Regions from separate parts of the Ancylobacter sp. genome, predicted to be linked through region 1. Evidence: predicted binding sites of a transcription regulator. Region 1 holds the regulator's gene; the other holds the start of a gene.
What was found. The regulator PhoB, encoded in region 1, activates phosphate uptake and scavenging genes when phosphate is short. The targets are predictions, from matches to a motif close to TGTCATNNANCTGTCAT.

Region 1 (5,610 bases):
CTCGGTGCCCTATGGCAGCACCGCCATGGTCGGCGCCGTCATGCTCGGCCTCGGCCGCGCGCTCGGCGAGACGATGGCCGTGACCTTCGTCATCGGCAATGCCACGCGCATGTCGGCCTCGCTCTTCGCCCCTGGCGCCACCATCGCCTCGACCATCGCCAATGAGTTCCCCGAGGCCTCCACGGGCTCGCTGAAACTGCAGTCGCTGCTCGAACTGGGCTTCATCCTCTTCGTGATTTCGTTCATCGTGCTCGCGCTTTCGCGCCTGCTCGTCCGGTCCCGGCTCAAGGGCTGAGGAGAGACACACATGGCATCCCTGGCCCGCCGTCGCGCGACCGACTACACCGTCAAGGCCATCAGCATCGGCTTCGCCGCGCTGTCTCTCGTTCTGCTCGCCTGGATCCTGTGGACCCTGGTGTCGCGTGGCCTGCCCGCGCTCGGCCCGCATGTCTTCACCAAGATCACCGCGCCGCCCGGCGCCGGGGGCGGCCTGCTCAACGCCATCGTCGGCTCGCTGATCCAGATCGGCGTGGCGCTCCTCATCGGCACTCCCATCGGTCTGATGTGCGGCACCTTCCTGGCCGAGAACGGCCGCGGAACCCAGGTCGGCAACGCGGTCCGCTTCGTCAATGACGTGCTGCTCTCCGCTCCCTCGATCCTCATCGGCCTGTTCGTCTACCAGCTCCTCGTCGTCCCCTTCGGCGGCTTCTCCGGCTGGGCGGGCGCGATCGCCCTCGCCATCATCATCATCCCGGTGGTGGTGCGCACCACCGAGGACATGCTGAACCTGGTGCCGATAGGCCTGCGCGAAGCGGCCTTCGCCCTCGGCGCGCCGCAGTGGAAGGTGGTTACCTTCATCACCTGGCGCGCCGGCCGGGCCGGCATCGTCACCGGCATCCTGCTCGCCATCGCCCGCGCGGCCGGCGAGACCGCGCCGCTGCTGTTCACCTCGCTCGGCAACAATGGCTGGTCGCTCAGCCTCGACGCACCCATGGCGAGCCTTCCCATCGCCATCTACCAGTATGCCGCCAGCCCGTTCGAGGATTGGGTGGCGCTGGCCTGGGCGGGCGCCCTCATCATCACCGTCGGGGTTCTGACCCTGAACATCCTTTCCCGCCTCGTCCTGGCGAAGATGAAGTGAGACGGACCATGAATTTCGCACCTGAAACGTCGATCGACATCGCTTCCGCCGTCAACCGCGCCACCGCGCCCTCGACCGAGTCCAAGCTCAAGGTCGAGAAGCTCAATTTCTACTACGGCGACAACCACGCGCTGAAGAACATCAATTTCGAGATCCCGGAAAAGCGCGTCACCGCGATGATCGGGCCCTCGGGCTGCGGCAAGTCCACGCTGCTGCGGGTGTTCAACCGCATGTACCAGCTCTATCCGGGCCAGCGCGCGGAAGGGAAGATCCTGTTCGACGGCGCCGACCTGCTGAGCAAGGAGCTGGATTCCACCGTGGTGCGCTCGCGCATCGGCATGGTGTTCCAGAAGCCGACGCCGTTCCCGATGTCGATCTACGACAACATCGCCTTCGGCGTGAAGCTGCATGAGCGCCTGAACAAGTCGCAGATGGACGAGCGCGTCGAGTGGTGCCTGCGCAAGGCAGCGATCTGGGAGGAAACCAAGGATCGCCTGCACACCTCCGCGCTCGGCATGTCCGGCGGCCAGCAGCAGCGCCTGTGCATCGCCCGCACCATCGCGGTTCGGCCGGAAGTGATCCTGCTCGACGAGCCCACCTCGGCGCTCGACCCGATCTCGACCTCGAAGATCGAGGACCTGATCGACGAGCTGAAGCAGGAATTCACCATTGTCATCGTGACACACAACATGCAGCAGGCGGCGCGTTGCGCCGACATCACCTCGTTCTTCTATCTCGGCGAACTCATCGAGGTCGCCGCCTCGAACGAGATCTTCACCAATCCGCGCGAAGCCCGCACCCGCGACTACATCACCGGCCGCTTCGGCTGATTCCGCGACGAGAGAGGCCTCCCCAATGACCGAACATATCGTCTCGTCGTTCGACACCGACCTGAAGGAACTTGGCCGCCGCGTGGTCGAGATGGGCGGACAGTCCGAGCGCCTCGTCGCCGACAGCGTTCAGGCGCTGGTGAAGCGCGACAGCGAACTCGCCCAGAAGGTGATCGTGCTCGACGGCCCGGTCGACCTGCTGCAGCGGGAGATCGAGGAGAAGGCGGTGCTCGTCATCGCCCGCCGGCAGCCGCTCGCCGGCGACCTGCGCGAGATCGTCGCCGCCATGCGCATCGCAAACGACCTGGAGCGTATCGGCGACCTCGCCAAGAACACCGCCAAGCGCGTGCTCGCCCTCACCGGCGAGTTCCACCCGCAGAAGCTGGTGCGCGGCGTGGAGCACATGTCCAACATCGTGCTCGAGCAGCTGAAAATGGTGCTCGACGCCTATGCCACCCGCGACGCCGCCCGCGCGCTCGACGTCTGGCAGCGTGACGGCGAGGTCGACGTTCTCTACACCTCGCTGTTCCGCGAACTGCTCACCTACATGATGGAAGACCCGCGCAACATCTCGCTGTGCACGCATCTGCTGTTCTGCGCCAAGAACATCGAGCGTATCGGCGACCACGCCACCAACGTTGCCGAGACGATCCACTATCTCGTCACGGGCCAGCTTCTCACCGAGGAACGGCCGAAGCAGGACACCAGCAGCCTGACCAGCGTGGCGTTCCCGACCTGAGAGCCTCGGCACCCCACGAACGTCCGGGAACGCGACCATGCCGACCAACATACTGATCGTGGAGGATGAGGAGCCCCTCACCCTCCTGCTCCGCTACAACCTCGAATCCGAGGGCTACTCGGTGGACAGCGTCGGGCGGGGTGACGAGGCGGAGACTAGGCTGCGCGAAAGCGTACCGGATCTTCTCATCCTCGACTGGATGCTTCCGGGGCTTTCCGGGATCGAGCTCTGCCGGCGGCTGCGGGCCCGGCCCGATACCGAGCGCATGCCGATCCTCATGCTCACCGCCCGTGGCGAGGAGACCGAGCGCGTGCGCGGCCTCGCCACCGGCGCGGACGACTATGTGGTGAAACCCTTTTCGGTGCCCGAACTCGTCGCGCGGGTGCGGGCGCTGCTGCGCCGCGCCAAGCCCGAGCACGTCTCCACCCTGCTGCGCGCCGGCGACATCGAGCTGGACCGCGAGACCAAGCGGGTGCACCGCGCCGGCCGCGAGCTGCATCTTGGCCCCACCGAGTTCCGGCTGCTGGAGTTCCTCATGCAGTCGCCCGGCCGGGTCTATTCGCGCGAGCAATTGCTCGACGGCGTGTGGGGACAGGACGTCTATATCGACGAGCGCACGGTCGACGTGCATGTCGGGCGCCTGCGCAAGGCGCTGAACCGCCCGCGCCAGCCCGATCCCATCCGCACCGTGCGCGGCTCCGGCTACTCGTTCAACGAGATGTTCGCCCGCGCGCATTGAGCGCGCAGGCGAACCGGGGCCACCGCTCCAGGCTGCGTCAGGTGCGGTTGATCGACAGGCCGCCATCGACGAGATGCGCGGTGCCGGACACGAAGGACGCATCGTCCGAAGCGAGATAGAGCACCGAGCGGGCCAGTTCCTCCGGCGCCGCGACGCGCTTCAGCGCATGCAGCCCGGTAATAAAGGCCTGGGCTTCCGGCGTGTCGTTGGCTTCCCGGTACATCTCGGTTTCCACCGCGCCCGGCAGGATCGCGTTGACGCGCACACCCTGCGGCCCGAATTCGGCCGCCAGCACCTGGGTGAGGCCAACGAGCCCGGATTTCGAGGCGGCATAGGCGGCAAGGCCGGGAAAGCCGGCCGTATAGCCCACGAAGGTCGAGGTGAAGACCACCGAGCCGCCGCCGGATTTGAGCATCTCGGCGATCTGGTGCTTGGCGCCGTAGAACGCCCCGGTGAGGTTCACCGCCAGCGTGTCCTCCCAGCCCATGGCGGAAATGCCGGTGCTAGGGCCCTTCTCGCCGAGCGTGCCGGCATTGTTGACCGCGATGTCGAGCCGGCCGAAGCGCTCCACCGCCAGCGCGGCCAGCGCGCGGTCATAGGCCTCCTCGCGCACATCGCCGGCAAGCACGGCCGCTTCGCCGCCTGCCGCCGCGATTTCCGCTGCCAGCGCGTCCAGTTCGCCTTGGCGCCGGGCGCCGAGAACGAGCCGGGCGCCCTCGCGGGCGAACAGCACCGCCACCGCCCGGCCGATGCCGGAACTGGCGCCGGCGATCAGCGCAACCTTGCCATCAAGACGTCCCATCGAAAGTCTCCAACCTGAGGAATCGCCGCCCTCGGCGGCGTGTCGCGGAGGAGTATGGCGATGCCGACGCGTTCGGATTAGACTTCAGCAAGCGGAAACCATGTCCGGAAAACGCGAACGATGAAACTTGACGGGATCGCCGCTTTCGTCGCCATTGCCGAGGCCGGCTCCATCAGCGAGGCGGCGCGCCGGCTGAGACTGGCGAAGTCGGTCGTCAGCGACCGTCTGGCGCAGCTCGAACGCCAGCTTGGCGCCAGGCTGGTCCACCGCTCCACCCGCCGATTGACGCTGACCGAGGACGGGCTGATCTTCCTGGAACTGGCCTCCCAGTCCCTGCGCGGCATCGAGGCGGCCGCCGCCACTCTCGCTGAGCGGCGCGGCACGCTCTCCGGCCCGCTGCGCCTTTCAGCGCCGGTGACGCTGACGGCGCTCCACATCGGGCCGGCGCTCTACCCCTTCCTGCGTAGCCATCCGCAGATCGACCTCAGCATCGAGCTGGATGATCGCGTCGTCGACGCGCAGGCCGAAGGCTATGACGGGGTGATCCGGCACGGGCCGATGCGCGACAGCCGGTTGATGGCGTGGAAGCTCGCGCGCAGCCGGCGGTTGCTCGTCGCCTCGTCCGAATATCTCGAACAGCACGGCACTCCGCGCAATCTTGATGAGCTGGAGCAACACCGGGGTATCTTTTACAGCCATCGCGGCATCGCCGACTGGCGCTTCGAAACGGCGGGCAGGGCAGTGCAGGTGCGTGGAAAGGCCGGGCTGCAGGTCAATAATGGCGTGGTGATGCGTGATGCGGCAGTGGCCGGGCTGGGCGTCACGCTGCTGCCGCTGTTTATCGCCGGGCCTCAGATCCGCGACGGCACGCTGCGGGTGATCGATGTCGGCGCCGAGCCGGAGGCGGAATTCATCTATGTCGCGCATCCCGAGGGCCGGCATCCTTCGGCGAAGCTGCGGGCGCTGGCGGACTGCCTGCGGGAAGCCTTTGGCGATCCGCCCTATTGGGAGGCCGGCCTCTAGACTACGCAGGCGCGCGGCTCAGTCCTGCGGACGATTATGGCCCTTCTTCGGCCAGTTGTGCGAGAGCACGAAGTCGGAAATGCGCGGCGCGATCTCGGCGCGGAACCGCGAGCCGTTGAACACGCCGTAATGGCCGACCGTGGGCTGGAGGTAATGCGCCTTCATGTCATCGGGCAGGCCCGAACACAGCGTTTGGGCGGCGCGGGTCTGGCCGACGCCGGAAATGTCGTCATTCTCGCCTTCGACGGTCAGCAGCGCCACGTTACGGATCTTCGACGGGTCCACCTTCACGCCGCGATGGGTCATGGTGCCCCTCGGCAAGGCGTGGTCAATGAA
Region 2 (5,610 bases), 480 kb from region 1:
TCGCCCGCCACCACGGGGCCAAGGCCGTGGTGATCGTCTCGCGCTTTGCCGCCTATGTCGACGGGACGCCCTTCGACAATGGCGAGGGCGGGGTCGAGACCGGCCTGTACCCGCGGGTCGACCTCGTGGGGCAGCCAGGTGAGCCCGAAGGAGCGCGTCGCCGGCGGGTGTTGGGCGCACTGGCGCCATCGATAGAAAAAATCGCCGACGGGCTGAACGTAGTGCTGGTCTATTCGGTACCGGAAGCCGGCTGGAACGTGCCGCTCCGCGCAGCAAGGCGCGAGCTGGAGGTGGGGGCCCGCGCCGGGCCAATAACGACGTCCCATGCGCGCTTTCTCGAACGCAATGGCGACGTGATCGCCGTCTTCGATGCCATTGACCACCCCCGCGTGTTCAAGGTGCGCCCGCACGAAGTGTTGTGCGACAAGGAGCAGGGGCGCTGCCGCAACAGCGAGGACGGCATCGCCTATTATGTGGATGATGATCATCTCGCGCCGGCTGGCTCCCGGCAACTGCTGCCGGCGCTGGTAGCGCAGGTGCGCGCCGCGCTGGCGCAGGTTCCGCCCGATGTGGCGGCCACAGCGCCGTGAGGGAGAGCTGAATGGCCCGCGTTCTGGTCACCGGCGGCTCCGGTTTCATCGCGTCTTATGTGATGCTGGCGCTGCTGCACGCCGGACACGAGGTGCGGGCGACGCTGCGTGATCGCGCCCGCGAAGCCGGGGTGCGGGCGATGCTCGCGCAAGCCGGCGCGCCGGCGGGCGGCGAGGTGAGCTTCCACAAGGCGGAGCTGCTCGCCGATGAGGGCTGGGCGGCGGCTGCCGCCGGTTGCGATTACGTGCTGCATGTCGCCTCGCCCCTGCCGGCGGGGATGATGGCGAGCGACGAGGGCCACCTGATCCGCGCGGCGCGGGAGGGCACGCTGCGGGTGCTGAAGGCGGCGCGGGAGGCGGGCGTGCGGCGGGTGGTGCTGACCTCTTCCTTTGCGGCGGTCGGGTATGGCCACCCCCCGCGCGCCGGGCTGTATGACGAGCGCGACTGGACCGATCCCGAGGGAGCGGATGTCGACGCCTATACGCGCTCCAAGACGCTGGCCGAGCGGTCGGCATGGGATTTCATCGCGCGCGAGGGCGGCGGCATGGAGCTCGCCGCGGTCAACCCGGTCGTCGTGCTCGGCCCGGCGCTGGGGCCTGACATGTCGGCCTCGCTGGATCTGGTACGGGCGCTGCTCGACGGCGCCCTGCCGGCGACGCCGCGCGTCTATCTCGGCCTCGTGGATGTGCGCGACGTCGCCGAGCTGCATGTGACGGCGATGACGGCAGCGGAGGCGGCGGGCGAGCGCTTTCTCGCCACGGCGGGCGAGGCAATATCGCTGCACGAGATGGCGCGGACGCTGCGCGCGGGGCTGGGACCGGCGGCGCGGCGGGTGCCGCGCTTCGAACTGCCGGACATCGCGGTGCCCCTCGCCGCCCTCGCCCTGCCGATGGCGCGCCTCGCCGTGCCGCGGCTCGGCATCCGCCGCAGCGCCTCCAGCGAGAAGGCGCGGCGCCGGCTGGGCTGGTCGCCTCGCCCGGCGCAGGAGGCGATCCTCGCCACGGCGGAAAGCCTGATCCGGCTCGGTCTGGTGAAGAGGTGATCGCCGTCCGTGGCAGGATGGACGCGATCCCGGCTCTCGCTGCGGGGGGCCGGGATGACGCTGCGGTTTTCAGCCCGGCGTGCCGAGGGGCTGCTGCTGGGTGATGCAGTGGATGTTACCGCCGCCGAGGATGATCTCATGCGTGGGCACGCCGACCACCTCGCGCCCCGGGAACAGGCGGCAAAGGATGGCGTGGGCGGCCTCGTCCTGCGCCGGGTCGAGCAGCGGCATCAGCACGAAGCCGTTGCCGAGGTAGAAGTTGGCATAGGAGGCGCCGAGGCGCTCGCCGGGGCGGCGTGACATGCTGCCGGTCTCGGTGCCCAGATCCAGCGCCTCCGCGCCGCTGCGGTATAGCGGGCCCGGCAGCGGCAGCGTGACGATCTCGATCGCGCGCCCGCGTGCGTCGGTCATCTTTGAGAGGCGCTCGCGGGCATCGCGGGAGATGGCGTATTGCGGATCGAGCGGGTCCTCGCAGCCGGTGAGCGCCACCACGCCGGGACGCACGAAGCAGGCGAGGTTGTCGATATGGCCGGACGTTTCGTCGTCGACCAGCCCGGCGCCGAGCCACAGCACCTTGGAGACGCCGAGATAATCCTTCAGATGCTGCTCGATTTCCTCGCGGGTGAGGTCGGGGTTGCGGTTGGCGTTGAGCAGGCATTCCTCGGTGGTCAGCACCGTGCCCTCGCCATCGACATGGATCGAGCCGCCTTCCAGCACCAGCGGCGCGGCGTAGCGCGGGGCACGCTCGATCTCCAGCATCTTGGCGGCGATCAACTCGTCCTGTTCGTAGGGGCTGTAGAGCCCGCCCCAGGCATTGAAGCCCCAATCGACGCCGCGCAGCCGGCCGGCGGCGTCGGTCACGAAGGTGGCCCCGCTGTCGCGGCACCAGGAATCGTCCGAGGACGCCTCGACCACACGCACCGAGGGCGGCAGGGCGGCGCGGGCGTGGCGCCATTGCCGGGCGGTGGCGAGCATGGTGACCGGCTCGAAGCGGGCGATGGCGGCGGCCACCGCCGCAAACGCCGCCTGCGCCGGCTCGGCGCCGTCGCGCCAATTATCCGGCCGCTCCGGCCAGATCATCCAGGTGCCGGCATGCGGCTCCCATTCCGCTGGCATGCGGAAGCCGTCGGCAGCGGGAAGGGTGGCGAGTGTATCGCTCATCGTGTGTCGCTCATGAGGTCATCCGATCGCCCGCGTCGGGGCGCGTCCGTCGAGGGAGAACAGCGGGCCGTACAGGTCCGGCCGGCGGTCGCGAAAGACGCCCCAGCTCTGGCGCTGGCGGGCGATGCCGTCGAGGTCGAAGGTGGCGGTGAGCACGGTCTCTTCGTCGCGCCCGGCTTCCGTGACCTTCTCGCCGGTGGGGCCGGCGATGAAGGAGGAACCGTAGAAGGTGATCGACGTGCCGTTGCGGCCCTCCTCCCGGCCGATGCGGTTGGAGGCGATGAGCGGCATGAGGTTGGCGCCGGCATGGCCCTGCATCACCCGCTGCCAGTGGCCGGCCGAATCGAGGCTGGCATCCTGCGGCTCGGAACCGATGGCGGTGGGGTAAAGCAGTATCTCGGCGCCGAGCAGCGCCATGGCGCGCGCGGATTCCGGGAACCACTGGTCCCAGCAGATGCCGACGCCGATGCGCCCGACGGCCGTGTCCCAAACCCGGAAACCGGTGTCGCCGGGCGAGAAGTAGAACTTCTCGGTGTAGCCGGGCCCGTCCGGGATGTGGCTCTTGCGGTAGAGGCCGAGCACCTCGCCATCCGCGTCCAGCATGGCGAGGCTGTTGAAGGTGGCCTGGCCGGCGCGCTCGAAGAAGGAGATGGGCAGCACCACGCCGAGTTCGCGGGCGAGCGCGGAAAAATGCGCGATCAGCCGGTTGCCCGCGAAGGGTTTGGCGAGGTCGAGGAATTCGTGCAACTGGTCCTGGCAGAAATACGGGGTCTCGAACAGTTCCTGCAGGAGGATGAGCTTTGCCCCGCGCGCGGCCGCCGCGCGCACCAAACCCTCCGCCCGGGCGATATTGGCCTCGATGTCCCAGTCGCAGCGCATCTGGGTGGCGGCGACAGTCAGGCTGCGCATGGAAATCTCCGAATCGGCGGGCGGGTCAGTTGACGGCGCGCAGCGGCTTTTCCAGCACCGTGATCACCCGCGCAAGCTCATGGCCGCGCTTGAGGATGAGGCCGGTCTGCGACACCACCGTGTAGGCGCCCTGCTTGCGGGCGAGGCGCGGGTCCTTCTCGATGCGATAGATCGGCACCTCGGTGGCACGCCGGAAGATGGAGAAGATGGCCTTGTCGCGGGTGAAATCGATGGCGTAGTCGCGCCATTCGCCCTGCGCGACCATGCGGCCATAGAGATCGAGAATGCGGTCGAGCTCGCGCCGGTCGAAGGTGACGCGGTCGACGCGCGCGCCGACCGGCAGGACTATCGGGTCGGTTTCCGCCACGCGGCTCCTCCGCTCGGTGCGGCCCCGCGCATGGGGCCGGCGGACTCAACGGGTGTCATGTCGGCGTCATGATCCACCGGGCGGCGGGCGGCTTCAAGCGCCTTTTCGGCGGAAGGCCGGCGCGAGGCGTCCGGCCGACAAGAAAAAGGGCCGGCGACATGGCCGGCCCTGAAGAGCAATTCGGGGATTGAACCTAGAGATAACGTCAGGCCGGTCCACAAGCACCGCGGGGGGCTGGGGGGCTGGGAAACCGATGCACTCGCGAACCGGCCCAACGCTATGAGACTGAGATTGGTAGGGGCCGGGGGCATTGCAACGGCCGAAATCGGGCCGTCTTGTGTTTTTCGTTAACGAGCGTGTGATCGACGCCGCACTCAGTCGAGCGGCTGCAGCGCCGCGCCCAGAATGCTGCCGGGCTCGGTGGACGAACCGGACTGCACGATGATGGCAACCGCGTCGGTGGGATCGCCCGGGAGCCGATGCACCGTCGCCTCGAAGCTGGCCTCGTTACCCTCCCAGGCGCCGAGCCGCGTCCAGCCGCGCACCACATTGTGGTAGACCACGTTGGCGCCCTCGTTTTCGCCGCGGGCGATGGTGACCTCCATGCGGCTCGCCACCGGGCACAGCCACACCTCACCCTTGGCCGAGCCGGGAGCGGCGGCGATGTGGACCTTCACCTTGCCGCCGGCACTCTCGACCGTGACGGGGACGGGCGGCGCGGCGATGCTCGCCAGCGTACGCTCCAGCGCCGCGCTGTCGGAGCCGATCATCATGGCGCGGCCATTCACCACCGCCTGCGGGGTGAACAGTTTTCCGTCGCCGCGCAAATGGGCATAGGCCTTCTGCCGCACGGAATGGCCGTGCTTGGCCAGTGTGTCCTTCCACCCGAGATAATCCCAATAGTCCACCGCCAGGGTGAGCGCGACGACATCCGGCCGGGCGGCAAGCTCGCCCATCAGCTTGTCGGCCGGCGGGCAGGACGAGCAGCCCTGGCTGGTGAAAAGCTCGATCACCGCCTTCGGAGTCTTAACAGGCTTCACCGGCTCGGCGGTCTCGGCGGGCGCCGGCGTGTCTTCGGCGCGGGCGGCGCCCGGCAGCGCCAGTACAAGAGCCAGCAGCGGGAAGGCCAGCGCGCGGGCGGTAAGCGCTGGCAGGCGGGGGACGAAGGCGGTCACGGACATGTTGGGCGGGGGTCCTTGGTCGCGGAATCGTCGGGCACGTGGCGGGCCGGTCCGCAGGGACGGCCGCTGTCGCAGGGCGTGGGATGGACCCGGGCCGGGCGCTGCCGGCCGGATCCGCCTCTAGCCAATAAGACCCGGCGCCTGTTGCGACCAGTCACATTCGGGTGTCGCCGCGCACGCCGCCGTGAGAGGTCGCGCACGGCGCGCGGCGGGGCTTCGCAAATGCAAAGCCGGCGCGAACCGAAGCCCGCGCCGGCTGATCATGAGGGGTGGCTCGCGCCCGCTCAGGCCGCGAGATTGCGCAGCACGAAAGGCAGGATGCCGCCATTGCGGAAGTAGTCCAGCTCGTCCAGCGTATC

Region 2: ACQY76_RS05905 (DUF2794 domain-containing protein) is a predicted target of PhoB. The motif match lies at 4,124-4,140, and genes of this name have one in related genera.

Annotation. Positions count from the first base shown of each region.
Region 1 is NZ_OZ257132.1:1,744,931-1,750,540, forward strand. Features, by position in the region: gene pstC (phosphate ABC transporter permease subunit PstC) at 1-295, shown strand, start outside; gene pstA (phosphate ABC transporter permease PstA) at 308-1,141, shown strand; gene pstB (phosphate ABC transporter ATP-binding protein PstB) at 1,150-1,971, shown strand; gene phoU (phosphate signaling complex protein PhoU) at 1,997-2,710, shown strand; gene phoB (phosphate regulon transcriptional regulator PhoB) at 2,748-3,449, shown strand; gene ACQY76_RS08145 (SDR family oxidoreductase) at 3,487-4,251, opposite strand; gene ACQY76_RS08150 (LysR family transcriptional regulator) at 4,372-5,274, shown strand; gene ACQY76_RS08155 (polyhydroxyalkanoate depolymerase) at 5,293-5,610, opposite strand, start outside.
Region 2 is NZ_OZ257132.1:1,266,217-1,271,826, reverse strand. Features, by position in the region: gene ACQY76_RS05925 (acyltransferase family protein) at 1-590, shown strand, start outside; gene ACQY76_RS05920 (SDR family oxidoreductase) at 602-1,633, shown strand; gene aguA (agmatine deiminase) at 1,703-2,794, opposite strand; gene aguB (N-carbamoylputrescine amidase) at 2,813-3,703, opposite strand; gene ACQY76_RS05905 (DUF2794 domain-containing protein) at 3,729-4,070, opposite strand; gene ACQY76_RS05900 (DUF1223 domain-containing protein) at 4,445-5,251, opposite strand; gene acnA (aconitate hydratase AcnA) at 5,536-5,610, opposite strand, start outside.